Linked DNA regions of Companilactobacillus allii. The protein of the gene in region 2 interacts with the protein of the main gene of each other region in a pairwise test. Links are inferred from orthologs where the notes say so. Each region holds a gene or a part of one and is shown on either strand. Other genes may lie near its edges. The genes, in order: ligA and leuS.

What was found.
Region 1: the proteins of leuS (region 2) and ligA interact in binary tests that used the Escherichia coli proteins (3 or more experiments, as listed by UniProt). The link is inferred for Companilactobacillus allii from one-to-one orthologs.

What each region holds. Positions count from the first base shown.
Region 1 is NZ_CP019323.1:1,221,314-1,237,088, reverse strand. What follows is about bases 12,550-15,450. They hold ligA (NAD-dependent DNA ligase LigA), read right to left. Parts: upstream 15,059-15,450; coding sequence 13,040-15,058; downstream 12,550-13,039. Other genes in these bases: pcrA (DNA helicase PcrA), read right to left, coding at 15,084-15,450; BTM29_RS05950 (CamS family sex pheromone protein), read right to left, coding at 12,550-13,029. Outside these bases: BTM29_RS06010 (APC family permease), read left to right, coding at 1-859; BTM29_RS06005 (PTS transporter subunit EIIC), read left to right, coding at 932-2,281; BTM29_RS06000 (alpha/beta hydrolase), read left to right, coding at 2,265-3,170; BTM29_RS05995 (response regulator transcription factor), read left to right, coding at 3,314-4,063; BTM29_RS05990 (helix-turn-helix domain-containing protein), read right to left, coding at 4,102-4,341; BTM29_RS05985 (sensor histidine kinase), read left to right, coding at 4,575-5,924; BTM29_RS05980 (hypothetical protein), read right to left, coding at 5,974-6,171; 23S rRNA (uracil(1939)-C(5))-methyltransferase RlmD, read right to left, coding at 6,264-7,619; BTM29_RS05970 (diacylglycerol kinase), read right to left, coding at 7,681-8,670; Asp-tRNA(Asn)/Glu-tRNA(Gln) amidotransferase subunit GatB, read right to left, coding at 8,684-10,114; Asp-tRNA(Asn)/Glu-tRNA(Gln) amidotransferase subunit GatA, read right to left, coding at 10,114-11,571; Asp-tRNA(Asn)/Glu-tRNA(Gln) amidotransferase subunit GatC, read right to left, coding at 11,571-11,870; more of BTM29_RS05950, read right to left, coding at 11,893-12,549; more of pcrA, read right to left, coding at 15,451-15,775. UniProt on the Escherichia coli protein: DNA ligase that catalyzes the formation of phosphodiester linkages between 5'-phosphoryl and 3'-hydroxyl groups in double-stranded DNA using NAD as a coenzyme and as the energy source for the reaction.
Region 2 is NZ_CP019323.1:1,568,639-1,584,618, forward strand. The notes cover bases 7,268-10,373. They hold leuS (leucine--tRNA ligase), read left to right. Parts: upstream 7,268-7,663; coding sequence 7,664-10,084; downstream 10,085-10,373. Other genes in these bases: BTM29_RS07620 (glucosaminidase domain-containing protein), read left to right, coding at 7,268-7,393; BTM29_RS07630 (putative polysaccharide biosynthesis protein), read left to right, coding at 10,307-10,373. In the rest of the region: BTM29_RS07575 (DNA-3-methyladenine glycosylase), read right to left, coding at 1-283; BTM29_RS07590 (hypothetical protein), read left to right, coding at 686-952; BTM29_RS07595 (N-formylglutamate amidohydrolase), read right to left, coding at 1,005-1,790; BTM29_RS07600 (hypothetical protein), read right to left, coding at 1,810-2,484; metK (methionine adenosyltransferase), read left to right, coding at 2,667-3,863; BTM29_RS07610 (MDR family MFS transporter), read left to right, coding at 3,961-5,439; BTM29_RS07615 (phosphatase PAP2 family protein), read right to left, coding at 5,389-6,033; more of BTM29_RS07620, read left to right, coding at 6,113-7,267; more of BTM29_RS07630, read left to right, coding at 10,374-11,902; BTM29_RS07635 (LysR family transcriptional regulator), read left to right, coding at 11,993-12,868; BTM29_RS07640 (NAD(P)H-binding protein), read left to right, coding at 12,962-13,897; BTM29_RS07645 (FAD-dependent oxidoreductase), read left to right, coding at 13,915-15,390; BTM29_RS07650 (NAD(P)H-hydrate dehydratase), read right to left, coding at 15,444-15,980.

The DNA.
Region 1 (15,775 bases), 350 kb from region 2 along the record:
TGCCAAGCTCATCCCCATTGTCCTAATAGTCGTAGTCGGCCTATTCACACATTCAAGCAATAATATTTCACTCTTCCCGATAACAAGTGGTAGTCATCCAGATTTTTGGTCTTCACTAGGTGGTGGACTTCTTGCAACCATGTTTGCTTTTGATGGCTGGATGAACGTTGGAAATCTTGCCGGTGAGATGAAGAAGCCGGAAAAGGACTTATCACGGTCTATAATTATTGGATTATTCTTGATCACACTTATTTATGTAACGATAAGCTTTGTCTTTATCAAAGAATTACCATTCCATTTGATCCCCGGAAATCAAAACGCTGCTTCTGAAGCTGCGATTAATATTTTTGGTAATATCGGTGGCAAAATCGTCACGATCGGTATCTTGGTCTCTGTCTTTGGTGCAGTTAATGGATATACGATGACTGGACCTCGTGTAGGTTATGTACTAGGTGCTGATGATCAGATCATCTTTAGTAATTTCTTCGCTAAATTAACCAAACACACTAGCATCCCTGCAAACGCTGGATTGGTGCAAACTATCATCGCAATCATCATGGTATTCATGGGGAGTTTTGATTTTTTAACCGATATGTTGGTATTTGTCATGTGGATCTTCTCATTGATGATGTTTGTGGGAGTATTTATTCTTAGGAAGAAAGAGCCAGAATTAAAACGACCTTATAAGATCAACTTCTATCCAATACCGCCAATAATTGCAATCATCGGTGGTACTTATATTGTTATATCAACTTTATTCAGACAGCCTGTTTTGGCGGTAACCGGTATCGTTATAACACTTCTGGGATTACCGATTTATTATCTACATCAATATAACAAAAAAAAGAGGTCGCTATAATGGCGACTTCTTTTTTTTAACGTTATAATCTATTTGATTTCATAAACCCCGAAAGTATCGTAGGTGTTAAAAATGGATAATTTATTTAAAAATAAATTTGAACAAAAACTAGCTCAGATAACTTTGAAATTACAAAAATTATTATTTTATCGAATAATACAAAGAACTGTCATGATGATATTTCCCTTTGTATTATTTGGTGGCTACATTAAAATAATACAAATAACCCTGCTTGGCAAGGATAGTTTTCTCACCAATGTCATCCCCAAATTGAATAATGACTTCATATTTAATCAAATAAATGACATCGCCACGGCATTATATAGTCTGACTCTTGGTTTTGTTGCAGTAATGGCAACTTTTTGCGCGGCAAAATACACTGCCAAATACTTCAATAGAGATGATCAGCTTGCTGGATTGACAAGTATCAGCTCACTATTAATAATCTCTTTTACCTATTCAAGGGTTCAACCTATATCCTTTCACGGTGAACTACTAGGGATACGTGGCTTATTATTTGCCATTCTTTTAGGTATGTTAGTCGGTTGGATCTTTAAGGTAACCAGTCCAACAGCACCAAATCATCGTGCCAAACATTTATCTAGCAATATTTTGGAACGTACCTTTATTTCACTGAAAGCCATTGCTTTGATTTTGTTACTATCAGTTGCTGTCAGTTTTTTAGTCAATATAACTTATTACTCAGATTTGCCGAACAATATCATGTATTCACTGGCAAGTAATTACCATAGTAATAATCAATTCATTCAGCTATTAAGTACCTTGGGATTCTCACTATATACGATCATTGCATCTTTTTTTGGCTGGTCAGGTATCTATTCTCCTATAGAGATCGAAAAACCCGACAGCACGGCTTCAGTAGTTGAAAACTTGAATTATGCGCTTAATCACCATACTGCTTGGGGTGCTCCTCATTTATTCACTAGTAACACGCTTTATCACCCTTTTGCAACTTTTGGTGGAACTGGTTCGATCTTGGCCTTGATCATTGCTATATTTCTAGTATCCAGAGACCCTGATTTTCAAATAGTCGCTCGTTGGTCAATGCTTCCTAGTATCTTCGATATCGGCAGTAGTGCAATGTCTGGGATACCAGTCTTCTTTAACATTATCTTTATCATCCCATTTATTCTGGCACCACTGGCCTGCATGATACTGGCGGCTATTACACTTCAGCTTCACTTGATGCCACCTAGTGTTTATCCCGTCCCGATGGGAACTCCGGGATTATTGGAATCATTCATTGGTACCAATGGTAGTTTTCAGGCATTGATTTTTTCATTTGTTAGCCTGATCGTATCAGTTTACATTTATATTCCATTCGTAAGAATTGCTGAAAAACTAAAGACTATTGATAACTTGGCCTTAGATCAAGGTGGCGACCATGATGAAAAGAGCTAAACGTGTAAATAAAAAAACAATTCAAAAAAAATCTTTGAAATATCTAATCATCCTTTCACTTATCTTGATTATCTTAGGAATACCTTCATATATTTGGACTAAGAAGAATGTATCGACCTTAGCAGGTAGATATAATTCACCAATGGCACCTATTATTATGATCCCAGGAAGTAGTGCTTCGGCAGACCGCTTCGACGATCTCGTTAAAACAATCAACAAGCGATATGGGGAACATCACAGCCTATTGAAGCTAACTGTTCAAACTAACGGTAAAATCACTTACAAGGGCTCTATTCGTGCTAATGACGACAGTCCCTTTATCGTAGTTGGATTCATTAATAACAAAGATGGATACGATAATATCAAGAAACAAGCCAAATGGTTCAACACTGCCTTTGATCAACTAAAGGAACGCTACAGATTCAACACCTTCAATGCCTTTGGACATTCTAATGGGGGTTTGATCTGGACTTATTTTCTTGAACATTACTTTGACGACACCTCTATCAACATTGATTCTCTACTGACAGTCGGCTCTCCATATAACTTTGAAGAGAAGAATAGTTCCAACCGTACCCAAATGTTGAACGACTTTATTAAGAGTAAGGCCAAATTGCCAAGTAACTTAACATATTACTCAATTGCTGGAACACAGCTCTATACCGATGACGGTATCGTCCCTATTGGTAGTGTGGATGCAGGTAAGTATATTTATGAAGGAGTAATCAAGCGTTACACCCTCATAACTCTTACTGGTAGTAAGGCTCAGCACTCCGATATGATTGCTAATAATCAGTTTATTTCGATTTTTCACCAGTACATTATTGGAAATAAGCTTAATAATACCAATGATAAGTCAAATAAGAAGTCGCAAGAAGATACTAGATAACTGATTTTGTCAAGTTGAAAAGAGTTATTTTATACCTTAAATAGCTGACTTTCCCTGCTGTATATGGCATTCAAACTTGTTTTTAATTCTATGCTTGAATACAATTGTCTATTATAGATATGCCTTAAGCAGGAGGTGCCAGAATGTTACCGATCTATTTGTTGGAAGATGATGAGGTCCAAAGAAACAATTACTCTGAATTTATAAATAACAGTATAATGATTAACGCTTCTGACATGGAGTTGAAATTGGCCACTGATACAACTGAAGAATTATTTAATTCCTGCAAAAATGAAACAAAGGGACTATTCTTTCTTGATATGGAAATAGCCGCTAATGAAATTGCTGGTCTAGAGGCTGCTGAAAAGATAAAACAAGCTATGCCTTTAGCACAGATAGTCTTTATCACCACTCATGATGAACTAACTTTGATAACTCTTGAAAGAAGAATTGCGCCACTGGATTATATCATCAAGAACAAGGGGATGGATTCTATCAAGAAAAGTATCAACAATGACATTGCTCTAGCCCAACATTACTTTGAAAACTTCGTACATCATTCTCGTAATCTTTTGAATTACAAAATTGGTAGTCGCTTCTTTTCAGTCCTAATGGACGATGTGATCATGTTGTTCACCGAAACGACCTCCCCTGGTCGAGTAACGTTTATTACAAAGAATCAACGTGGATCATTCATGGAATCTCTTAATTCACTAGAAACTAAGTACCCAAATCTGTTTCGTTGTGATCGTAGTTACCTAGTCAATTTAGACAACGCCAAAGCTTACGACAGTAAAAGTCGAATCTTGACCTTTATAGATCACTCCACTTGTAAAGTTTCATTTAGAAAGAGTCGTGAGTTGATGAACTCGCTAGAGAAAAAATTAAAATAAAATAGGAAACCGCACAATTAAGCGATTTCCTATTTTATTTATTTTGTTTTAGGTTTTCTACCTACTAGTTTGTCCAAACTGACATCGTAAACATCAGCGAATTTAATCATCGTGTAAATATCTGGCGTTCTTGTATTATGTTCATACTTTGAAATTGTTGTTATATCAACATGCAGCATATTTGAAACTTCACGTTCTGAAAGATTTCGCTCTTTACGAAGAATTCTCAAATTGTCTCCTAATTGTAGGTTTCCACCAATACGGATATCCTCACACATGAAATACCTCAATTCTATTCTTCTAATTAAAACGTATACCTATATTATTTCATAACTATTTCCCTCTGCGAGAAAAATTTATAAACGTAAAATTATAGCCTATAAACGTAACGATCTTAGACAAAAATTATTAATATCTTGTTTTAGTTGTAAAATATCCCTACAATAATTTAGTTACGTTCGAACTATTTACTAAAATCATAGGAAAGAAATAGGTCTAGCATTTAAATCTTATGCCATATATCAAAACCAACTTAGAACTAATAGAGAACTTTTTCATTTTGTTTGTAACGTTACAATTACTCCATTTTTTCATTAAAAAGTTCAAATACTATTATTTAATTAACGACTTTTTCCTATCATTTGCCTTTGCTTTATTGGGGCTTTACGTGAATGCTTTGTTCTTATTATTATTTGTATTATTTCTAATTGCTATTCACATATTTAGAAATAAGCCACATAGTCTTAATTATAACGAGGGAATCATCATTGTATTAGCAATGAATATTCAACTGATATTATTCAATCTAAGTAACTACATTATCAGCCTCATCGTTTACTTCCACATCAGATATTGGGATATATACTTAGGTCAATTTCAAAATACCACCTTGCCGTTAGTCTTAGTTATAAATCTGATCCTTGTATTCATACTAGTTTCAATCGTCAATATCTTGGATCGACAAATAATGCAGATACAAAATGATATCTTACGTTATCAATTGGGCAAAAGAATCTTTATATCGTTATTTATATTATTGTTGATATTCATGACTATCCTTATTATCAGTGATATTCAAAAGGTAACCCCCTTAATTAAAATGAGCATGATCTTGTCATTCACCTTTATGACAATGTTCACCTATTTGCAAACCATCATTGCGATCCAATCATATACAATGCGAAAAGAAGCAGTTGAGGCTACCGAAAGAATCAAAGAATTAGATGATTATTTAACTGGATCTCAACAACAGTATGAAGAACTAAGAAAGTTCAAACATGACTTCCAAAACATCCTACTTTCATTGGGACAAGTTGTCGATGGTCAAAGTTCAGAGGAAATAAAACGATATTACCATGAATTAATGAATCAACAGTCCAATTTTAAAATAGTCCAAACTAGTAAATTGCGAGAATTACAAAGCATCAAAAGCAAACCGCTACAAAGTCTTTTAACGCAAAAGTTTTTCATTGCTAAGTCCAAAGGAATCAATATCCACTTTGAGTTAAACGATTCTGATTATGAAATTAAGGAAAATGACCTTTCTATCATTCGTATTGTTGGTATACTCATTGATAATGCTATCGAATACGTACAAACTATCGACAAAAAAGACTTCACCTGTGCCTTCATGAAATCTTCAGAGACTATTGAAATAACTATTGCTAATCAATTGGCTGATGCAATCAATATTAATCAGATATTCAAAACTGGATATTCAACTAAAAGTGACCATCAAGGATACGGTCTAGCTAATGTCTCAAATATTACTGATAATTCATCTAATTTATTTATGGATACCAAAATAGTCAACAACTACATTATGATGACTCTTATCGTGCTACAAAATCAGGAAGTTTAGGCTTCCTTTTTTATTTGCCTTTTAGTTAAGCGCTTACATCAAACGCAAATCAAAATACTTCCATGAGCATCAAAATGGCACCAACAAACATTGATCCGCCAACAAATCCGAACCAAGATGCTAGAACATCAAATATAGATATTTTTGTGGAAACGCTTTTCTTAGGTACAGTAAAATACCCAATCGAAGCAAATAATTGCCAGAATGCAATAATCAACATTCCTACTGCTATAAACGTACGACCCAAAATAGTAACCCCCCTCAGGATTAACTCATAACTACATTTTGACGTAAAAAAATAGTGAGGTCAAGGACATATCGCCTTAATCTCACTATTGATCATTTTCTAGTTAATTTTGTTACAGATTCTATATGATTTGTCATTGGGAACATATCAACTGGAGTAGCATCCCCAATTTCGTATGTATCACTCAACAACTTCAAGTCTCTTGCTAAAGTAGCAGGGTTACAACTAATATAGACAATTTTCTTTGGTTTAATATTATTGATTGATTCAATCAATGAATTGTCCAATCCCTTACGAGGTGGATCGACCATCAATACATCAACTTTCTTCTTATCCTTAGCCCAATCATTCAAGACTGATTCAGTCTTACCAACAATGAAGTCAGCATTCTTAATATCATTGATTTCAGCATTTTGTTTAGCATCTTTAACAGCGTCAGCTACCATTTCAATACCTGTAACTTGCTTTGCCTTATCAGCTAGTGACAATCCGATCGTTCCGATACCAGAGTAAGCATCCACAACAATCTCTTTGCCAGTTAATTCAGCCTTATCAACTGCTAACTTGTACAAACGTTGTGTCTGTGTAGGGTTAACTTGGTAGAAAGAGCGTGGTGAGATTCTGTATGTATGACCAAGAATCTCATCGTCAATATAAGGACTACCAGCAAGAAGCAACATATCTCTACCCAAGATTACATTAGTTACCTTTGAGTTGATATTTAAGTACAATGACTTAACTTCTTTGTTTGCCATTATCTCTTCTGCAATAGCCTTATAATGTGACACATCGCGAACACGTGAAACTAGAACAACCATCATTTCATTTGTGTAATATGCACGACGAACCATAATTGTACGAATTTGCCCCTTGTTCTTTGCTTCATCAAATCCTCTAACTTTGTACTTACGTAAAATATCACGAACACGCGTGATTTCAGCATCGATTTTTTCATCCTGAATCAAGAAGTTATCCATAGGAATCAAATCATGTGAGTGCCTACGATAAAAGCCTGATGTTAATTGTCCGTCAATTTGGCGTACTGGTACTTGTGCTTTATTACGATAATGGAATGGATCATCCATGCCAAGTGTTTCGTTAACATCAATATCTAATCCGGCTTTTTCAAAGTCTACTTGGATTTGTTTTTGCTTGAATTTCAATTGTTCTGAATACTTCAAATGGCTCAAAGGGGCGATTCCAGTTCTTACATAGACATTATCAATATCTTCTACACGGTTTGGAGACTTCTTGATAATATCAAGTGCCTTGGCAAATCCATAGCTCTTACCGACCTTTAAAATAACGGCGTTAACAACTTCGCCTGGTAATGCATTATCAACAAACAAGGTAAAATCATCAACTTTAGCAACACCCTTACCCTCGTATGATAAGTCTTGAATAGTTAATTCTAGTCTGTCGTTCTTATTAATATTTGGTTTTTCCATATTTCATCCTTTACGCCAAAAAAGGGTAGCTGTCAATAATTTTAAGCCGCCCTTTTAGCAATTATTCGTCTAATTTTTTTTCTTCTTCAATAATCTTTTCACCGGCATCTTTTTCGGCAAGGGTTGGAATATCTAATGCCTTTAGTGGAATTGAATCAACGTTTGCATAAACATTCAAATGTCTATGTAAGTTAGTAAATTCCATAGGTGCATCCCCACCATATTCACCATCAAGATTAACCATGATGCGATTATCATCATTGGCTTTGACACTGAGATTCTTAGTCTTAGTATAAATGATCTTAGGGTTATAAACGTGACGTCCACCATTTAAAACCAAAGCAATCAAATGTACCAAGTCTCGTAGATTGGTCTCCTTGACAATGATCAGTGAAAAAGTTCCATCACCAATAACTGAGTTAGGAGCAATCTGTTCCATACCACCAATTGAATTAGTTAATCCAATTAAGAACATAGTGGCTTTACCATCAAATACACCTTCGTCATATTCGATATGCATATCGATAGGACTGATTCTAGGAAGCATCTCTGCCCCCTTAACTAGATAAGCTAAGTAACCAAGAATTGACTTATAAGCTGATGGTACTTCATAAGTTAATTCGGTCATCGAACCACCACCGGCGATATTTATAAAATAATTCTTACCAGCTTTACCGACATCAATCGGCATTTTTTGACCCTTCAAGATAACCTTAGCGGCCTCAACAACATCATCACGTGGAATCTTTAATGCACGAGCATAGTCATTTGTTGTACCAGCAGGGATTATTGCTAATTCTGGACGTTTCTCTAATCCAGATATTCCATTAACAACCTCATTAATGGTTCCGTCACCACCAGCAGCAATGATCAAATCAAAGCCTTCCTTGGCCACACGGTTAGCTTCATCCTGAGCAGAATTATCTTTTGGAGTAGTACGAAAAGCACTGGCTTCATAGCCGGCTTTCTCAATGATATTTAAAATATCCCCTACATTATTTCTCAGCGTTTCATGTCCTGAGCTAGGATTATATATCAACCTTGCACGCATAAAGTTCTCCTCACTAACGATTGTTTAGCTCGGCCATTAGGATCTTATTAACAACTTTAGGGTTAGCTTGACCATGTGTTTGCTTCATAATTTGTCCAATTAAGAAACCGACGGCACGATCCTTACCATTCTTAAAGTCATCGATCGATTGTTGGTTATTATCTAAAATACCCATAATCATTGGCTTCAATACTGCTGGGTCTGATTCTTGAACCATTCCCTTTTCTTTAACCCATCCTTCAGGCTCTGTTCCATTACTAATAGTTTCTTGGAAGACTTTTTTAGCAATCTTAGAAGAAATAGTTCCATCAGAAATTAACTTAATCATCGTTGATAAGTGCTCTGGTGTCAACTTAGTATCAAGCAATCCAACTCTCTTTTCGTTCAAATAAGCGTTCACTTCGCCCATTAACCAGTTAGAAATTAATTTTGGATTTGCGCCGAAACTTACGGCGTCATCAAAGAAATCTGACATTTCCTTAGTATCTGTTATAACACCAGCATCATATTCAGGAATTCCAAGATCCTTAATATAACGTTCTCTACGTTCTTGAGCAGGTTCTGGTAATGTAGCCTCAATTTCTTCGACCCATTCTGGTTTGATTTCAAAATCAGGTAGATCTGGTTCTGGGAAATAACGATAGTCATCAGCACCAGATTTAACACGCATCAAGACTGTTTCTCCAGACTTCTCATCAAAACGTCTTGTTTCTTGTTCAATTTTTCCACCGTTTTTTAATACAGCAGCTTGACGTTTTTCTTCGTATGCTAAACCTAGTTTTACATAATTAAATGAGTTCAAGTTCTTCAACTCAACTTTAGTACCATATGTATCTGATCCAACTGGTGTGATAGAAATATTAGTATCAACACGCATTGAACCTTCTTCCATCTTAACGTCAGAAGCACCAGTAAATTGAACGATTTGACGAAGCTTTTCTAGATATTGATATGCTTCCTCAGGTGAATGCATGTCAGCTCTTGAAACGATTTCGATAAGTGGTGTTCCTTGACGGTTAAGATCGACATATGAATAGCCGTCTGTTCCGTGAGTATTTTTACCAGCATCTTCTTCAACATGAAGTTCCGCAATTCCGATTTTTTTCTTCTTGCCGTCAACATTTATTTCAATATATCCATCATGTGCAAGTGGCTTATCACTTTGAGTTAATTGATATGCCTTAGGATTATCTGGGTAGAAATAGTTTTTACGATCAAAGTGTGTATGGTTTTCAACTTGTGCATTCAAAGCTAAAGCAACCATAATACCTAATCTATATCCTTCTTTATTTACAGTTGGTAATGTTCCTGGAAAACCAAAATCAATAACATTGGTATTAATATTTGATTCAGCACCATAAGCAACTGGCGAAGGACTAAACATTTTTGACTTTGTCTTAAGCTCAACGTGAACTTCCAGACCGATAGTAGTTTCAAAATTCATTAGTCTTCCCCCTTTAATGCAGTTGGTATTTGTTCATAGAATTTATTTTCTTCTTGTAATGCATATGCAGCGTTAAAAATAGCTTGTTCATTGAATGGTTTGGCCATTATTTGTAGTCCAACTGGCATACCTTCAGCTAATCCGGCTGGTACTGATGCAGCTGGTAATCCAGCTAAGTTAGCAGGAATAGTCAAAATATCATTCATGTACATTGCTAGAGGATCATCGATCTTATCACCGATCTTGAAAGCAGTCGATGTAGTTGAAGGTCCCATGATCAAGTCGTGGTCTTCTAGTACTTTACTCATTTCTTCAATGAAGAGTGTTCTTACTTGAGCAGCCTTCTTAAAGTAAGCATCATATGCTCCTGCAGAAAGTGAGAATGTACCTAACATAATACGACGTTTAACTTCAGTACCAAATCCTTCAGATCTTGAATTAACAAACAAGTCTTTGATATTTTTAACATCTTTAGCACGGAATCCATAACGAACACCATCGTATCTTTGTAGGTTAGATGATGCCTCACTTGAAGCCAAAACATAATAAACTTCAACGGCGTGTTTCAATGCTGGAAGACTCACTTCATCAACACTTGCACCGAGTTTTTTATATGTTTCAATTGCTTCATTAACTTTTTTGATAACTTCAGGATTTGTTCCTTCATGCCAGAATTCCTTAGGAACAGCAATTCTTACACCAGTCATATCTTTGTTTAGATCAGCACGGTAATCAGGAACTTCTTTTTCAGAACTAGTACTATCGTGTTCATCATGACCAGCAATCGTTGATAAAACTTCTGCTGAATCTTCAACACGCTTAGACATAACACCTACTTGATCAAGACTTGATGCAAAGGCGATAACACCCCAGCGAGATACACGACCATATGTTGGCTTGATTCCGAAAATACCATTAAATGATGCAGGTTGTCTGATTGAACCACCAGTATCTGTTCCAAGTGCAGCAATGACTTCACCTGAAGCAACTGCGGCTGCAGAACCACCTGACGAACCACCAGGTACTTTATCTAAATTCCAAGGATTATGTGTATCACCAAAGAAAGATGTCTCAGTTGATGAACCCATAGCGAATTCATCCATGTTTGTTTTACCAATATTGATGGCACCACTAGCTTCTAGTTTTTCTAGAACTGTTGCACTATATACAGGCATGAAGTTATAGAGAATCTTACTTGCTGCAGTGGTCTTAATACCATTACTTACAATATTATCCTTAATTGCAATTGGGATACCTGACAAAGAATTCTTGATGCCATCCTTATCAATTCCTTCAGCAATTTTACTAGCTGAATCATTGACTGTAATAAAGGCTGCGATATCTTTTTCTTTATCTTTGATTCCATCTATTGTTTGATCCGTTAATTCTTTGGAAGTTAATTCTTTATTAGCTAACTTCTTGTGCAAAGAATCAATAGTTTCATTTAAATAATTCACTATTCATCTTCCTCCTTTTCAACAATTGTAGGTACTTTGATCAAGTTATCTTCTGATTCAGGAACATTCTCAAACATTTGCTCTCTAGTTTGGGTACGAATTCCCTTATCTTCACGGAATGTCGTGCTTGTGTCTCCCATGTTATAAGTAGGTTTCACACCTTCTGTATCAACAGAAGCCAAGTTACTTTCCATATCAACGATCTTACCAAGTTGACTTACAAAACTATCAACTTCGTCATCTTTTAATTTCAGGTTTGCTAATTCAGCTACGTGTAGCGTTTCACTTTTTGAAATCATTAAAATTCTCCTTTAAGGCTTATTAATCCGCATCTAAAACATGTGTATAAAATTTATTATTAGTACGTGTAACAACGGCTTGTTGGCTATCTACAGTTTGAATATTGATATCCAAATCTACATTGGTTGGTAAGTATTTAGAAGCACTTTGTTGTACAAACTGCGTAAAACTAGTTACTTGTGCTAATCCATCAAATTGAGTATTGATCGTAATATCCATTGACTTCAAAGTTGTCCCATCATAATGAGCTTGTGCTGTAACACCAGACAAGTTAGGGAAGTAATCTTGGATATTATCCTTGAAATTACTAAATGAATCCGAATCTCCACTATTGATCGCAGTTTCATCGTTTACCACTGGCAATACTTGATTCTTATAGCCTAGATCCTTAAAATTACCAAGATCTCCACTCTTACTTACTGAGTATTGGAAATACGTTCCACCAACCAAAGTATCTTCAGGTGCTACTGAATAAAGTCCAACGGTAATTGGGATATTTCCAACATTACTTCTCTTACGTAGTCGTTTAACTACTTCTTTAGCAACACGTTGGCCTTCAGTCTTTTGTTCTTCTCTGGTAATAGTTGTTTGATAAGTTGCACCATATTGCTTCTTTTGATAATAATCAATCTTATTCATAGCAATACCGATTGATATACCAGCTAACTTGTACTTACCATCTTGTTTTTGAAGATAGTCTTCTTCAAGCATTTGTTGGAAATACATAGGTGCTCTCTTTGTCTCACTCTTTGAACCATTTGAAGCAGGGTTCAATCCAGTTGGATTCTTCTTAGACTTACGTCCTAACCAATCAGTAACAGTAGCTGCAGACAAGACCTGTCCTTCTTGGAAAACATATGAATTAGTTGAGAATTGTTGCTTCGACAAATTCAAAAGTCCGCTTTCAAAACTACGACTATTGAAAGTGTTGCTGTTATCAGAAGCTGTTATTCCAGAAATTGCACTTGTTTTATACTTACCATTGCTCATCAAGACATCATAAGAACTTGTATCCGATGAACTTGCTGTTTGAACAGTACTCTTACTGCTGCTATCACTGCCTCCAGATGACAATCCTGAATCTTGTAAATTACCACAAGCAGTTAAAAGAAGTGAGCACATTATTACTAGCGCTGTAGCTTTTATGAATTTTTTCAAAACTTTTCTCCTAATCCTCCGCATTATCCAAATAATCAGATAATGTTGCTTCATCAATAATCTGCGTTCCTAATTGTTGGGCCTTAGTCAACTTACTACCAGATTTCTCACCAGCAATTAAGATATCAGTTTTCTTTGTGACTGAACCTGTAACCTTGGCACCCAAACTTTCTAATAAGTCAGATAATTCTGAGCGTTTATAATTCTGTAATGTTCCGGTTATAACAACTATTTTATCAGTAAAATGCTGATTTGTTTCATTAGAATTGGAACTACCAATAAATTCCATATTGAGATTAACTAATTTCAACTCATTGATCAGTTTTTTAACATCATCATTTGCAAAATACATGATAATACTATCAGCAATAATTCCGCCCATAGTATTAACCTCTAGAATCTCTTCTTTAGTTGCATTCATTAAATTATCTAAGTTCAAAAAGTTCTCAGCAAGAATTCTACCAGCTTTTGCACCAACATGACGAATTCCTAAACCAAATATTAATCTCTCGACAGAGTTTGCCTTGGAATTATCAATGGCACTCAACAGATTATTGATGGACTTCTCTTTAAAACCATCCAATGTTGCTAAATCATTGGCTGTCAATTTATATAAATCAGCAACATCTTTAATCAAGCTTTTAGTATACAACTGTTCTATGATTTTGGGACCTAAACCATCAATATTCATCGCATTTCGTGAAGCAAAATGTGTCAATTGTTCTTTTACTTGAGCTGGACACTTTGGATTGATACAACGTAGTGCCACTTCGTCTTCCAAATGTATCAACTTTGAATCACAATATGGACAGTTAGTAGGAATCAGTGCTTCCACAGAATCTTTTGGACGTTTACTTAAAACAACCTGTGAAACTTCTGGGATAATATCTCCTGCTTTGTGTAACATCACAGTATCTCCCACTCGGATATCCTTTTGCTTAATCATATCTTCATTGTGGAGTGTGGCTCTAGCAACTGTCGTACCAGCAAGTTGCACTGGATCCATGACAGCAGTAGGTGTCAAAACACCAGTCCTACCAATAGTCCACGTTATTTCTCTAACGATTGATTCAGCTTGTTCTGGCGGGAACTTGTAGGCAATTTCCCAACGAGGAACCTTGACGGTATTACCCAGTCCACGTTGAGTCGCCAAGTCATTTACTTTAAGGACGACACCATCGATCCCATAATCTAAGTCATCACGAATTTTACCGTAGCGTTCAATGTACTCTTTGACACCATTCAATCCCTTTGTGACTTCAGCACTTGGATTTACGTGAAAGCCTAATTCACTGAGTTTTTTTAGAGCCTGACTTTGAGTAGTTATATTCAAATTATCAAAAGTTACTATAGTATACATGAATGTATCTAGTTTTCTTGAAGCAGTCACTTTTGGATCCAGTTGACGAAGACTTCCAGCAGCAGCATTTCTCGGATTAGCAAAGACCTGTAATCCTTCTTTTTCTCGTTCTTCATTCAAACGTAAAAACTCTTTTTTGGACATGAAACACTCACCACGAACCTCAAAAGTCAGTGGTTCACTTAACTTCTGTGGAATCGTTTCAATCGTCTTCAAATTCTCAGTAACATTTTCACCAATCGTTCCATTACCACGCGTTGAACCCTGCACTAGTATTCCGTTTTCATAAACCAGTGAAATAGCCAATCCATCAATTTTTAATTCAACATTATAATCAATTTCTTCGCCGACACTTTTTTCAATTCTTCCATTATATTCAGCTAGCTCTTCTTCAGAGAAAACATCCCCCATAGAAAGCATAGGAATATCATGTGTCACCTTATTAAAGTCTGGTAAAGTTACATCTCCAACTAATTGGGATGGAGAGTCCGGCATTATCAATTCAGGAAATTGCTGTTCTAGTTCTAATAAGCGGTTATATTGTTGATCATAAACATTATCTTCAACTAATGGAGCATCCTTAGTATAATACGCATCTCGATATTCATTTAACTGATTTCTTAGAGATGCTAGTTCTTCATTAGCTTGTGATTTTGTGATTTCTGCCATATTTTTCACCTCTTAGGTTTACAAATTATTCAGATTTCTTGATAGGAGCGAATTCGGCTAACAGACGCTTGATACCTTCATTATCAAATGCAACGTCTAACTCAGCATCTTTGCCCTTACCATTAACTTTGACAACAGTTCCTTGTCCCCACTTCTTATGATCGACCTTGTCACCAATATTCCAACTGACATTTTCAGCACCTTGAGCACCACTCGCCTTTTGGGCTTCATCAACCTTGTAACTTGAATGATAAGCTGAAGCACGACGACGTTTTGAAAATGGAAGACTCGATTCATTCTTTGTAGTACTTGTCGAAATACCACCAGCATTTTTATTGACCCAATTAATATGTTTATCGTCGATTTCTTCAACAAATCGCGATACTTGATTTGTTTGAAGGCGGCCATAAAGCATACGGCTGTAGGCATTTGTTAAATACAATTTCTTTTCGGCACGAGTAATACCAACATATGCCAATCTTCGCTCTTCTTCTAGATCCTCTTGTTTCATTAATGAACGACCTAATGGGAAGATTCCTTCTTCCATACCTACTAAGAAGACAACTGGAAATTCCAATCCCTTAGCAGCATGTAGTGTCATTAAAGTAACTTCTTGTTGATCTTCTTCTAAATCATCTTGATCACTTACTAGTGATAATTCAGTTAAAAATGAATCTAATCTAGTTTCATCAATATCAGGATCTGGTTCATATGATT
Region 2 (15,980 bases):
CGTTTGGAACACCAGCTTTTTGAATGCTGATATCCATATCAAGCCAGCTATGTATTGAATAGATATAAATGGTCCCACCAGGCTGGTATAAGGGATCATTAGCTTTAGTGTGTCGGCCGTTATAACTATGTGCTGCCATATCTTTTATTCCTAGGTATGCTTCTGTTTCTACAATGATACCTGAAAAAATTCCTTGATCAGAATTATACGTAAAAGTATGGCCTAGCATGTCTTTGGCAATGTCCATTGTTTCGTTATTTTCAAAGTAATTTTGTATATCCAATATGTCCTCCAATAATTTTTTTGAGAAAAACAAGAAAAAGACTTGTCACGTCTTTGTTCTTAATATATAATATTTTTTGTGCTTGAGAAAGAGTAACTTATCTAATACTTTTTATAAGCAGAAAATGACCCGTTGGTCAAGTGGTTAAGACACCGCCCTTTCACGGCGGTAACATGGGTTCAAATCCCGTACGGGTCACTATTTGGAGGATTAGCTCAGCTGGGAGAGCATCTGCCTTACAAGCAGGAGGTCACAGGTTCGATCCCTGTATCCTCCATCATAAAGATGGAACTTAAAAAGATATTCACGTATGTGAGTATCTTTTTTTTGCAAATAAATGACAAGGCTTACATACTAGGTTATGATTGTGGTATTCAAATTTATCATAGGAGTGTGATTAAAATGTTAGAACATCACTTTGCGCCAAAAGTAACTGAGGCTGATAAAGATAGGCTCGTTAAACTAATTAATGATAAGCCATGGATAGTTCCTTCAACAATGTTATTGGAAATTATTCCGGTATCAATTGTTGCTTATGGATTTTTTAGAAATTGTCGTTTAAGAACTAAGCTTAAAATTGAACGTGAAAAAACAATGCAAGCTTATATGAAACGTACTAAATCAGGTGAAATGTCGATGGAAGAACAACATTTTTTGAAACGGTTGTAGAATATAATAAAAGCACGAGATTGACGTAATTTTGTCATAATCTCGTGCTTTCTTATATACTAATAAGATTTTGTTGTAGATCTAATGCAATCTTTTTTAAATTTGATTGAGTTTCTTTGAATAATTTACTATCAAAATTAGTCAATGTCTCTTCGCCAAAGTCTCTATCCTCAATGTATTTATTGTAGCGTATCTCCACTTGCATACTGTTGATATGTTCATTTTTACCGAAATGTTTAGTTATTTTACCACCGGTAAATGGGAAATTATCAGAGACAGTGTATTTGTTTTCAAATAGTTTGTTAGTTAACCATAGGCGATTGATTGAAGTACTCGTGCCATCGTAGTCGTTACCAATAACAAAATCAGCCGGTGACATTTTTTCAAATCTAGGGTAATAGTAAAAACTGTGTAGATCTACTAAATAAATATCGTCAAACACTTCTAGTTTTTTGGTAATTAATTCTGTCAGTAACTGGTGATACGGTAAATAATAATCATCCATTCTATTTCTTATAGTGATATTGCTCAAAGGAACATTGTACAGTGGATGATCAAAAGAATTTTTATTAGGGATAGCGTTGTGCGTAGTATCCAAAAAGAAATTTTGCCTGTTTGGGTCAGCAACATAACGGTTTACATTGTTTTGAATAGTTGTAAATCCCATGTCTGGTAAGAAATCATACAATTCCTTTAAGAACCAATCGGTATTAGTTAATCGTACATTAGATATTAAATCTTGCTTCATTTCATCAGGAACGTATGTACCGCTATGTGGTAGGCTAAAAATGATTGGATAATCATGTAAAGTTGAGTTGAAATAATCAATTCTTTGCATCTAAGTCCTCGTTTCTAGATTATATTAAAAGTAGAAGGTTGCCAATAAGTCGATAGAATAGGTTTGATGTGGAAATCTGTTTGAATTTTTTTAGCAAAACGGCTACAACTATGAAAACAACAATTGTGATAGAAGTTAGAATACTTACATATCCTAATAAGAATAATACCAAAGTTAGAACGACTAGTGTTACTAATTGAGCATAGTCAGCTTTTCCGCCATCGAAATAATCTACTAAAATCGCTGCAATATTCACTAGTAATAGTGGAACCACGAAGGTAAATGAGACAAAATGCATATATGTATACGCTATGGCAATTGACATAAAGCTTGGTATGATAAAACTATCAATAAGTATCTGAATCAGTTTGTATTTTTCGCTGATGTATTTGGTTAGGAATAAGAGCATCAATTGAATGAATATCAAGATAATAACGTTGATATTTAAACTTCTAAACGATAAGAAAATTATAATTACGTAAATTGCACTATAAAGTCCATTGAAATACATATTGGGCTTTAGTGTTCGGATATATTCCTTATAAAAGGCAATCATAGCTATCATAATGGCGAGAAACCAATTTATAGTGTAGTTACCTAAACTATGAGTGAAGATAAAAATAAATGGGAAAACGTGATAACTGATGAACTCGATAACAGATACAATTAATTTCTTATACTTTAAATTGGCCATAACTACTCCTTGTTTTATAAAATTATATTAATGTAGAAAACGGACATCGTCAATTCAATATTTTCATGAAAAAAATTTGTTTTGAATTAAATCTGTGTTAATCTATTAAGAGGTTCCTGATGGGATCCTTTTTTTATTTGCCGTAAAAGGAGAAGCCCTGTAACCGAAAGGTGGAAAAAAATATGTCAAAGAATTACTTATTTACTTCTGAATCTGTTTCAGAAGGACATCCAGATAAAGTCGCAGATCAAATTAGTGATGCGATTCTTGATGCCATTTTAGCTAAAGATAAAGATGCACGTGTTGCCTGCGAAACAACCGTTACTACTGGCTTAGTATTGGTTGTCGGTGAGATTTCAACATCGGCTTATGTTGATATTCAAAACGTTGTTCGTAATACTATCAAAGAAATCGGATATGATGGTACAAATCCTGGTTTTGATGGTAATAGTTGTGCTGTTCTAGTTGCACTTGACGAACAATCACCTGATATTGCACAAGGTGTTGATGATGCGCTTGAAAAACGTGGACAAGATAAAGATTATGATCCATTGGATCAAATCGGTGCTGGGGATCAAGGTTTTGTATTTGGTTTTGCTACAAACGAAACTAAAGAATACATGCCACTTCCCATTTCATTAGCTCATAAACTTATGCGTAAAACCGCAGAAGTTAGAAAGAACAAAACAATTGACTACTTGATGCCAGATGCAAAGTCACAAGTAACAGTTGAATACGATGAAAACGACAAGCCAATACGTGTTGATACGATTGTCTTAAGTACACAGCATAAAGCTGAAGCTACTCTAGAACAAGTACAAAAAGATATCAAAAAATACGTTATCGACGAAGTTGTGCCAAGTAATTTAATTGATGATAAGACTAAGTTTTTGATTAATCCAACTGGTCGCTTTGTTATTGGAGGACCTGAAGGTGATTCTGGTCTAACTGGTAGAAAAGTTATTGTTGATACTTATGGTGGATTTGCTCGCCATGGTGGTGGTGCATTTTCAGGTAAGGACGCAACTAAAGTTGATCGTTCTGCTAGTTATGCTGCAAGATATATCGCTAAGAATCTTGTTGCCGCTGGAATCGCTGAAAAGGTTGAAATCCAAATTGCTTATGCCATTGGTGTTGCAAGACCGGTTTCAATTCACGTAGATACATTTGGTACCAGTGATTATTCAGAAGAACAGATTGTTGAATGCATTGATAAGTATTTTGATTTAAGACCATTGGGTATTATTGAGATGCTTGATTTGCAAAGACCAATTTATAAACAAACAGCTGCATATGGCCATTTTGGACGTACAGATATTGAACTTCCATGGGAAGAACTTGATAAGGTTGATGACATCAAGAGCTTCTTCAAGGATTAGTAGGTGATTACAGAGGCGTTCCTTTGAAGCAATTGCTTTTAAAGGAGTCTCTGTTTTTTTTTTGCAATTTTTAGATTTTGGGGAGGAATTATTTTTAATGGAACAAAAAAATAAATCAAATATAGCAATTGTTACCACAGCAATTTTTATTGCTACATTTATGACGGCGGTCGAAGGAACGATTGTTTCAACGGCTATGCCCACAATTATTGGAAGTTTACATGGGGTTAAATTAATGAATTGGGTTTTCTCAATTTATTTGTTAATGACAGCCGTGTCCACACCAATTTATGGTAAATTATCAGATATTATAGGGCGTAAACCAGTTTTGTTATTTGGACTAGGATTATTCATCGTGGGATCAACGCTTTGTGCAATGTCTAATTCAATGATGACATTGATAATGGCACGTGTTATTCAAGGATTAGGATCAGGGGCTATCCAGCCACTAACATTTACAATTATTGCTGATATTTATCCATTGGATAAACGTGCCAAGATTCTTGGATTCAATGGTTCGGCGTGGGGAATAGCTGCAATTTTGGCTCCTTTACTAGGTGGATTCATTGTTGAAAAATTGAGTTGGCATTGGATATTCTTGATCAACTTACCTGTTGGATTGATCACAATGGCTTTAATTTGGATCTTCTTAAAAGAAGAGAAGCGAGAACATGATAAGGTGAAAATTGATTACACCGGAACAGCATTATTAGTTCTGATACTTTTACCATTAATGTTAGCTTTACAAAATCTAAGTTCTGCCAATGTATTTATTCCTATCGGATTAGTACTTGTTTCAGTTATTTCAGTATTTTTGTTTATTAAAGTTGAAAAAAGAGTGGCAGATCCAATCTTGCCATTACAATTATTTAAAAATAAAACATTTATCATTCAAAATATTATTGCATTACTAGTAAGTGGTTTTTTGATTGGATTTGAAGCTTATATTCCAACATGGATGCAAGGAATTCTCGGACTAAGTCCTTCTATGGGAGGCTTTGCGGTAACACCAAGTTCAGTTGTCTGGATCATTGGATCGTTTTGGGCTGGATCATTGATCAAAAAAATGGCTCCCAATCGTGTTATCTATATAAGTCTGATTTTTCTTGGATTAGCCAACGTAGCATTATTATTTGCAAACGTTTCATCACCATTTGTATATTTCTGTGGTTTGGCTGCAGTTGCTGGATTAGGATTTGGACTAACGATAACGACGACGACTGTAACAACGCAAACTGTTGTTGCACCTGAAAATGTCGGTGTTGCAACTAGTTTTAACACCTTATTACGTACGATTGGTCAATCAATGATGGTTTCAGTTTATGGTATTATTCTTAACACTGCCTTAATTAAAGGTGCAGCTGAGAATAAAAAAATAACTGTCGATATGATGAATCAATTGATTGATCCACAAACCGCCAGTTCCTTACCAGTAGAGCTTTTACCCAAAATGAGACAAATTCTTTTTTCTGGATTGCACAATATGTATATCGCATCTCTAGTATTATTAATATTAGGCCTAATTTTAAACGCCTTTGAGCTTAAGAATAAGAAAATTCTTGGTTCTGAACAATAGAGTTGTAAAAGTTATGATAATCGATGCTAATAAATAACCTCCAACAACATCACTAGGATAATGAACCCCTAGAAATATTCTGCTGTATCCAACCAATAAAACAATTGTAATGGCAACAATGCTAGCAATTACTTTGACACTTAGTTTTTTGAAAATGAGTAAGGCAACAATTAATAGTGAAATATAAAGTGCAAATGAACTTGCAGAGTGACCACTAGGGAAACTGTAACCACCAGCGTATACATAGTGATGGTGCAGTGGGCGTGGTCTTCTTATATTCACTTTGATTGTATGATTTAGCCAAGAAACTATAATTTGGTTCAGTGCTACGAAAAATGCAGCACTGAAATTCCTTGATACAGATAATACAATTACAGAAATAATAGTTAGAACTATGATTGTGTTAGTGTTTCCAAAAGAGGTCATAAATCTAAAGAACCACAATGAAAATGAATTGTGGTGATAAACTTGGTTGATGACAAACTTGTCAAATAGACTAATAAAGTGAGATTTTGTTGCAACGGAGAAACTCCAAATAGTAAAGCAGATTATTAGCAATATATTAGAAAAAAGCACAAATTTTGATATTTTCATTATTTTTACTCTCAATTGTTTAAATTTTGTTTAAGAAATTATATAATAATGCATAGGTATTCATGTGGGGTAAAAGAATATGACAATTACACGTCGTCAGCGTATTCAAGAAGAAAATCGCTTAACTAGATTAAATAATAAAAGCGTTAAAAGTTCAAATATAAGCAAAAATGTTACATTTTTGGGTGGAAGCCTAGTTTTAGGCGGAGTGGTTACTTCACTTGCAAGTGTAGAAACTACTGTGCCAGTCTATGCTGAGGCTACATCTGCAATTAGTGCAATTAGTGCAATTAGTGCAACTAATACAGTCGATACAAGTACTGATATTGTTACACCACGTGGTGTTGGCGATACAAACTTTATAAACTATATTGGTAATTCAGCACGCAAATTGGCCAATAACAATGATATCTATGCCTCAGTAATGATTGCACAAGCAATGGTTGAAAGTGGCTGGGGTACTAGTGGACTTGCTAGTGCACCTAACTATAATTTATTTGGTATTAAGGGTTCGTACAATGGTGAGTCAGTTAATATGGGAACTCAAGAAGATGATGGTACTGGTAGTCTTTATTCGATCAGTTCTAATTTTAGGAAATACCCATCATACAAGGAATCTCTTGAAGACTATGTGTCTTTAATTAGAGGTGGAGTTTCAGGTAATCCTGAGATTTATGCTGGAGCTTGGAAGAGCAATACTACTTCTTATGAAGATGCTACAGCATATTTGACAGGCCGTTATGCTACTGACACTACTTATGCAGACAAATTGAATGCAATTATCAAGAAATATGATTTAACTAAGTTTGATACAGCCGATGGTTCACAGGATCAAACTTATGTATATGCACAAGGTGACACACTACAGTCGGTCGCCGATAAGTTCAATATGACTGTTGAAACATTGATGGATCTTAATAATTTGAAGACATCTAGCTACGTGTATCCAGGTAAGACGTTAACAGTTCTTAAGGTTATTGGTAATGATAATCAAGAACAACCAGTCACTGTGAATAATTTGTCTAACGTTGTTGGAACAACTAGTTCAGATTCAGACACTACTTCAGATGTTTCGGATGTATATGGTAAGAGTCAAGCACCAGTTATCGTTCAAGACGAAACAAACGGAGTTAAAAAATATGACTCTTCAAATAGTTCATCCAATGTTGCAGTTGCAGTTAAGAACACTTTAACATCAGATGATTCGAATAGTAACTCAAGTGATGATACTGTTACCGTTCAAGATGGTGACACGATTGATTCTATTGCTGCACAGGCAAATACAACGACTGATCAGATAAAGCAAGACAATGATTTAAATTCTGATTTATTAGTTGTCGGACAGAAGTTAATGGTATAGTATATAAAGCAACGGAAATAGTAAATTTAAAAAGAATTTCAGAAAGTACGTGGTTAATGTGAACGTATAACTTTTTAAATTGAACTCATCCATTTAATTTAACTGCTGAATTTAGTAGGTGGTTACGAATCGTCCGCGTTAAGGATTTTGAGAGTCACTTCTTTGTGGAGTGGAACTTAGGTGGTAACGCGATAATTCGTCCTATGATATCTTTAATTTAGATATCATGGGACTTTTTTATTATCGTGAATTTTTTTTGGAGGGTGTAAAATGTATAATCACAATACAGTTGAGAAAAAATGGCAAAAGTACTGGAAGGAAAATCAAACTTTCAAGACTACTAATGACAAAAACAAAAAGAACTATTACGCACTAGATATGTTCCCTTATCCATCTGGACAAGGTCTACATGTTGGACATCCAGAAGGGTATACAGCTACTGATATTCTTGCACGTATGAAGCGTGCTCAGGGATATAACGTGTTACATCCAATGGGTTTTGATGCATTTGGATTACCTGCTGAGCAATATGCAATGGATACAGGACATAATCCTGCAGATTTCACTGAGAAGAATATCCAAAACTTCAAGCGTCAAATTAATTCATTAGGATTTTCATATGATTGGGATCGTGAAGTTCAGACTACTGATCCTAAGTATTACAAGTGGACACAATGGATATTTGAACAGATGTACAAAAAAGGTTTGGCTTATGAAGCTGAAGTTCCAGTTAATTGGAGTCCAGATCTTGGTACAGTTGTCGCTAATGAAGAGGTTATCGACGGTAAAACAGAACGTGGTGGATTCCCTGTAGTTAGAAAGCCTATGCGTCAATGGATGCTGAAAATCACAGCCTATGCTGACAGATTGCTGGATGATCTTGATTTGATAGATTGGCCAGAAAGTATCAAAGAAATGCAACGTAACTGGATCGGTAGATCCATTGGGGCACATATTGACTTTGCAGTTGATGGCTTTGATGATAAGAAAATCACAGTCTTCACAACTCGTGCTGATACTGTGTTCGGAGTTTCATATATAGTGTTGGCACCAGAAAATGATCTAGTTGACACAATTACTACAGATGAAAATCGCGAAGCAGTCGAAGCATATAAAGCTGAGGCCTCACGTAAGTCAGATCTTGATAGAACTGACTTGAATCATGATAAAACCGGTGCTTTTACTGGTTCATATGCAATAAACCCTGTAAATGGTGAAAAAGTTCAAATTTGGATTTCTGATTATGTTCTTGCTACTTATGGTACAGGTGCAGTTATGGCTGTTCCTTCAGGTGATCAACGTGATTATGAATTTGCAAAGAAATTTAATTTGCCTATCGTACCAGTTATTGAGGGTGGAGACCTTTCTAAAGAGGCCTATACCGGTGATGGTGCTCATATCAACTCTGGATTCTTAGATGGATTACATAAAGATGATGCAATCAAGAAAATAACTGAATATCTAGAAGATAACGGTTGTGGTAAGAAGTTCGTCAATTACAAACTTCGTGATTGGTTGTTCTCACGTCAAAGATATTGGGGTGAACCAATTCCTATTATCCATTGGGAAGATGGTGAGACAACTCTAGTTCCTGAAGATGAATTACCTTTGAAGTTACCAGCAGAAGCAGATATCAAGCCATCTGGTACAGGTGAATCACCACTCGCTAACTTGACTGACTGGGTTAATGTTGTTGATAAGAACGGTCGTAAGGGCCGTCGTGAAACTAATACGATGCCACAATGGGCTGGTAGTTCTTGGTATTATCTAAGATATATTGATCCACATAATGATGAAAAACTTGCCGATTATGATTTATTGAAAGAATGGCTACCTGTTGATCTATATATTGGTGGTGCAGAACATGCGGTACTTCACTTGTTGTATGCAAGATTCTGGCACAAAGTATTATATGATATGGGTGTAGTTCCAACTAAAGAACCATTCCAAAAGCTATTTAACCAAGGAATGATTTTGGGTGATAATCATGAAAAGATGTCTAAGTCAAAGGGTAATGTTGTCAATCCAGATGATGTTGTCGAGTCATTTGGTGCAGATACTTTGAGAGTTTACGAAATGTTCATGGGTCCATTGGATGCATCTATTCCTTGGTCAGAAAATGGACTTTCAGGTGCTCACAAATTCCTTGATCGTGTGTGGAGATTATTCATAAATGATGATGATTACAGCACACTTCGTGAAGGATATGTAGTCGATACAAACGATGGTAAATTAGATAAGATATATAATGAAACAGTTAAAAAGGTAACTGAAGATTATGATGCATTGCGTTTCAATACAGCAATTTCACAAATGATGGTCTTCGTTAATGAAGCACATAAAACTGACTCTATGCCTAGAGAATATGCTGAAGGATTCGTTAAGTTACTTGCGCCAATTGCTCCACATATGATGGAAGAATTATGGAGTAAGTACGATCATAAAAATTCAATCAGTTATGAACCATGGCCAACTTATGATGAAAGTAAGATGATCTCAGATACTGTTGAATTGATTCTTCAAGTTAATGGTAAATTACGAGACAAGATGGAAGTTCCTGTCGGAATGGGCAAAGAAGAAATTGAAAAACTTGCTCGTGAAGATGAAAAAGTCCAGAAATTTACTGAAGGTAAAAATATTGTCAAAGTAATTGTTATTCCTAATAAGATTGTAAATATCGTTGTTAAATAACATTTTTTATTTCAATTAGAGATTATGATGTAAAAATCATGATCTCTTTTTTTAAGATTTCGTTGCATTTATTGAAAATTAAGAGTAATTTAAGGTTTCTGAGTTCACAATTTTGCTATAATTGAGAAGATAGTTTTTAAGGTGGTGCAGGACTTGAACAAAAACCGTGATGATGAAGAGGTTACACCAGTTCTAAATCCTGAAGCTTCAACACAAGATACAATGTTGAAGGGTTCAGCTTGGATGACTGCTGGTAGTATTTTTTCACGTATTTTAGGTGCGATATATATTATTCCATGGATGGCCTGGATGGGTTCATCCTATCCGCAAGCCAATGCTTTGTATGCAAAAGGGTATAATATCTATAGTTTATTTATTATTATTTCTACTGCTGGTATACCAGGAGCTATTTCAAAGCAGATTTCACATTATAACGCTTTGGACGAATACTCGACTGGTAATAAGTTATTCAAACATGGTTTAAAAATAATGACCATAATGGGTGTAGCTTTTGGAATATTAATGTATTTTGGTGCACCGTTAATGGCAGCCATTTTTGCTGATGGTGATCCAAGAAGTATTCCAGTTATTAAGTCATTGGCAATTGCTGTCTTGATAATTCCAATCCTGAGTATAATGAGAGGGTACATGCAGGGATATTCTGACATGGCACCTTCAGCTATTTCTCAATTTATTGAACAGATTGCTAGAGTTATCTATATGCTTGGCGCAACATATTTAATAATGGAAGTTAATAACGGTAGTTATATTAGCGCAGTTGTTCAGTCAACCTTTGCGGCTTTTATTGGTGCGGCATTTGCTATAGCTATTTTGGCATTCTCATTTATAAAAAAGCTTCCTCATTTACGATCTTTGTCTAGAAATGGGAAAGCCCCTAAAGAATTAAACAAGAATTTTACTAGAGAAATTTTTGAGCAGGCAGTTCCATTTATTATTTTGGACGCTGGTATCACTTTCTTTAATTTATTTGACCAATCAACATTTAATCAATTTATGAGAATGTTTGTAAAAGCCACTGGTGATCAATTGGATAATTACTATTCCTTATTTGGTTTCCAAGCTAACAAACTGATTATGATTATTGTTTCATTATCAACTGCCATGGCAGTTACAGCTATTCCCATTCTTTCTGGGCTGTACTCTAAGGGAGTTAAAAAAGATATTGAGAATCAGATTTCTAATACATTAGAGTTGTTTTTCTTTGTCATGATTCCCGCATCCTTGGGGATGTATGCTGTGTCACAACCATTGTGGACGACATTCTATCGTTATGATCAGTTGGGTATTTTAATGCTACAATTTAGTTCAGTTATCTCAATATTGTTAGGATTATTTACGGTTCTTTCGGCTGTTTTACAAGCTTTGTATCGTAATGGACTAGCAATTAGATACTTTGTTTATGGATTTATTGTAAAGGTAGTAGTACAAATTCCAATGATTGGATTATTCCATGAATTCGGCCCATTAGTTGCAACAAGTATAGGTATGGGTGTTGTTTGTTGGTTGATGACCAAAAAGCTGCATGATATTTATCCATTTGATACTAATCGATTGTCGCGTAGAATAAGTGGTATCATTCTGTTCTCATTGATTATGTTTGCCGTAGTCGTTCTTATCAACTGGATAGTATTCCATTTTGTAGGAAACTCTAATCGAGTATTGAGTATGGTTATCTTAGTTGTGGAAGCTGTTATTGGTGGTTCGATCTACGGATACCTTGTTTTGAAGACACAATTAGCGGATAAGATACTTGGTAGTAAAGTTGAACGCATTAGACGTTTAGTTAAAATTAAGTGAAAATAAAAGCTGACCGGTTTGGTCAGCTTTTTGTGTAGAAAATTTGTGATGGATCAGATTGCTTATAAATAAGAAGATGGAGGTTATATAATGAATTCTATTCGTTTACATTATTTTTGTGATGTTGCCAGATTACGAAGCTTTTCAAAAGCAGCTGAAGAAAATTACATTTCACAAACGGCAATTAGTCAACAAATTGCTAAGTTAGAAGATGAATTACAAATAACTTTATTAGATCGATCAAAGCTTCCTATTGAATTAACAAGAATTGGACAGGTAGTGTATCATCGTTCAAAAATAATATTGGAACAGTATAATGTTTTGAGAGGTGAAATTGTTCAAATGAAACAAACGGATAAGGTAGTGACGGTCGCATATCCCAATGGAGCAGTTGAACCAGTAGAGAAATTTGTGTTACCAAAAATAAAAGAAATTGTTGGTCTAGAATTGTTTTTAGTAAAAAGTGATTTGAATGATATTCAAGATAAATTATTAAATAAGACCGTAGACTTGGCGATTACATTTGATTCTGAAATTACCGAGACGGGCCAGTTATCTACTTTGGATTTAACAAGTGGAAATTATGATGTTGTAGTTGGTGAGAACCATCCCTGGTATTTTATTGATGAAATCAAGCCAGAACAATTAATAAATGAAAAGGTGATCTATGTTCAAAATCGGCCTAACACTAATTCATATTTAAAAATGAAAGATCATTCACAAGCCGACAATGTTCCATTGAATATAACAGCTACGGTTTCTGATATTGATACCGCATTACTATTAGTTCAATTGGATAAGGGAATTACTTTTATGCCTGATTATAAATCTTTAACTAATGAATATAAGAATTTACATCGTGTAAAATTATTAAATAGTCAACATAAATATAGAATTTGCTTAGCTTGGCGTAAAAATGATCAAAATGGAAACTTACAAAAAGTGATAGACAAATTCGATAGATAGAAGCATTCACTTATGAGGTACTAAATTTCGATGTTGGTATTTGATAAAATATTCACATATGATTGATTTATCAAATTAAAGGTGGTACTTACTATGGATAAATATGTTTTTACTGGAGTAGACGGTAATTTTGGTAGAATTGCTGCTGAAACTGCTTTGAAACTTTTAGATAAATCTCAATTGATATTTACTGCACCAACACAACAAGGCGTTGAAAAGTACGCTAAACAAGGCATTGAAACAAGAATAACTGACTTTAATGACTCTGTAGGATTAGCCAAGGCATTTACTGGTGCTACTAAAGTATTGTTAATATCTATGCCTTTTGTTGGAACTAAACGTCAACAAGCACATAAAAATGTCATTGATGCATGTTTAGCTTCTGGTGTAAAACAAATTGTCTATACATCACTTGTTAATGCTAGTGACCCAACCAATCCTAGTATAGAGAAAATTGATCATGCATGGACTGAGTCATACGTTGAAAATACTAAACTTGATTATATTTTCTTGCGTAATTCTCAATATGCTGAAGCAATGATCTCCAATTATTTTGCTATGTTGGAACAAGGTGTGCTATCCAATAATCAAGCTGAAGGAAAGATGGCTTACATTTCTCGCCAAGATTGTGCAATTGCCGCAGCATATGCAATGGCATCTAATTTGGAACATTCTATTTTAAATATTAATGGACCAGAGTTAATTACTATTTCTGACTTAATTGCTATTGGTAACGAAGTAACCGGTAATAAGTTAGCTTATCAAGAAGTTAGTGATGAAGAGGACTATGCTGTTTTTGATAAAATGGGAGTTCCAAGAAATACAGATGGACAATTCAAGAAGGGGAGTTCGGCACCATTTTCTTCTGATGGGATGGTAACTTTTGGCCAAGCTATTCGTGAAGGCAAAATGAGTACTTTCTCAGATGACTTCTTGAAGCTAACCGGTTCTAAACCACGTACTGTAAGAACAATGTTTGAGCATGCTGATGATTATCAAATTGGTGCTAGACATTCAATTGATGCTTAAGTTGGGATGGTGATAAAATGACTGATATAAAAACAGATATTTTAGTTGTTGGTGCAGGAGCTTCAGGAATTGGTGCTGCTTTATCGGCAGCTGAAAAAGGAGCAAGTGTTGTTCTACTTGAAAAAGGTGACAAATTTGGTGGAGCCGGTATGTTTGGTGCACAAGGATTATTTGCCGCGGGTAGTGAATTACAAAAGGAAAATAATATTGATTATTCACCAAAAGATGCTTATCAAGAGATGATGAATTATACACATTATCGTTCCAATACAAGATTGACGCGGGCAATTATCAATAAGTCAGCTGATACAATTTCTTGGCTGTCGAAAAATGGATTAGAAACAGAATTGGTTAATAATACGCAAGAGGTTCATCAAAACCATCCACGTGTTTACCATCAATACATTGATAAGTTTAATGGGTTTCAAAAACTGATAGACAAGTTTATAAGTAATGGTGGTCGATTATTTACAAAAACTGTAATTAAAAAATTTAATTATACTGATGGTAATATTGTAAATGTAGTTATTGATAAAGATGGTCATGAAAGTACAATCTATTGTCAAAAGATCATCTTTTCCGATGGTGGATTTGTTGGTAATTCTGAGATGGTCGATAAATATTTACAAATAAGTAGTAAGAATCTTTTTAGCATGGGTGAACGCAAGGCTACAGGTGATGGAATTAGGATTCTGGCTGAATTAGGTGCAGATACTAGTGGTATGGGTGTTTTTGAAAATCACGCTGCGTCAGTAGTTTCAAATACTGATCCTAAGTGGCATAATGACACAATTTTTACACTAACTAATTTGCCATTTCTATGGTTGAATCGTAATGGTGAACGTTTCGTCAATGAAGATATTTGTTACGACTTTGCCCTATGGGGAAACATTACATATACTAATGGTGGGTATTATTATTTTATTTTGGATCAAAATACCATAGATTATTTGAAATCTAACCAATTAGATTGGACAAATTCTTTTGAAAGAACATTCACTACTCTTGCTCATACTCCAGTTACTCATGTTGTTGGTCCTTTTCCAAATATTGAATCTGATATTCAAGAATCAATCGATAAAGGTGCTACGGTAGTAGGTAAGGATGTTTCAGAACTATCCAAATATTTAGGATGCAATCCAGACACCGTAAATAGGAATTTAAATGAATATAATAAAATTATTTCTGATAACAATGATTCTGATTTTGGTAAGTCTACAGAGTTTTTGAAATTCCCAGTTTCTAAAGGTCCATTTTATGCAATCAAAGCACAGTCCACTACGCTTGGAACTATTGGTGGTGTCAGTGTTAATGATAATCTACAAGCACTTGATAAAAATGGAAGAGTTATTAAAAATGTTTACGCTACTGGTAATAACGCCAGTGGGATGTATGATACATCATATCCAACGCTTGAAGGTATAAGTTGTGCATTTGCCTGGAATTCAGGACGACTTGCTGGTGAAAGTGCTAAAGCAACATTAAATAAATAAAAAATATCGCAGATAGTGTTAAAAAACACATTTGCGATATTTTTTCAGTTCATTTATTTATTAGAGGTGAATTTTTTCATATATTTTGGAATTTTACTAATTAAAGTTGAAGGTAAGACAACATAATTACTTTTATAAATTTGATCAGCAATGTAACTATGAAGGAATAATCCAGTCTGTACAGTTACCAATGAATTTCCAAATTGACCAATAAAACCTGCAAGAACTCCAGTGAGTGTGTCTCCCATACCACCAGTTGCCATACCAGCATTTCCAGCCTGAATTTGAGATACTTTATTTTGATAATAAATCTCAGATAAATGTTTTTTAACAATCAAGGTAGCATTGGGGGCAAGTTTATTTATTGCTTTCAAATTGTTTTCTTTGGTTTGTTCTGGAATCGATAAATTGGATAGGCGCTGCCATTCACCTTGATGTGGTGTTAATATCAAATTATTAATGGATGTCAAATCAATATTGTTTTCTGCTACAACACTTAGTGCAGAGGCATCCATAATAATCGTAGTATTCTCATCGCAATATTTTATGATAAGTTGAATAATCTTGTCAGTAGAATCTGATGTCCCTAG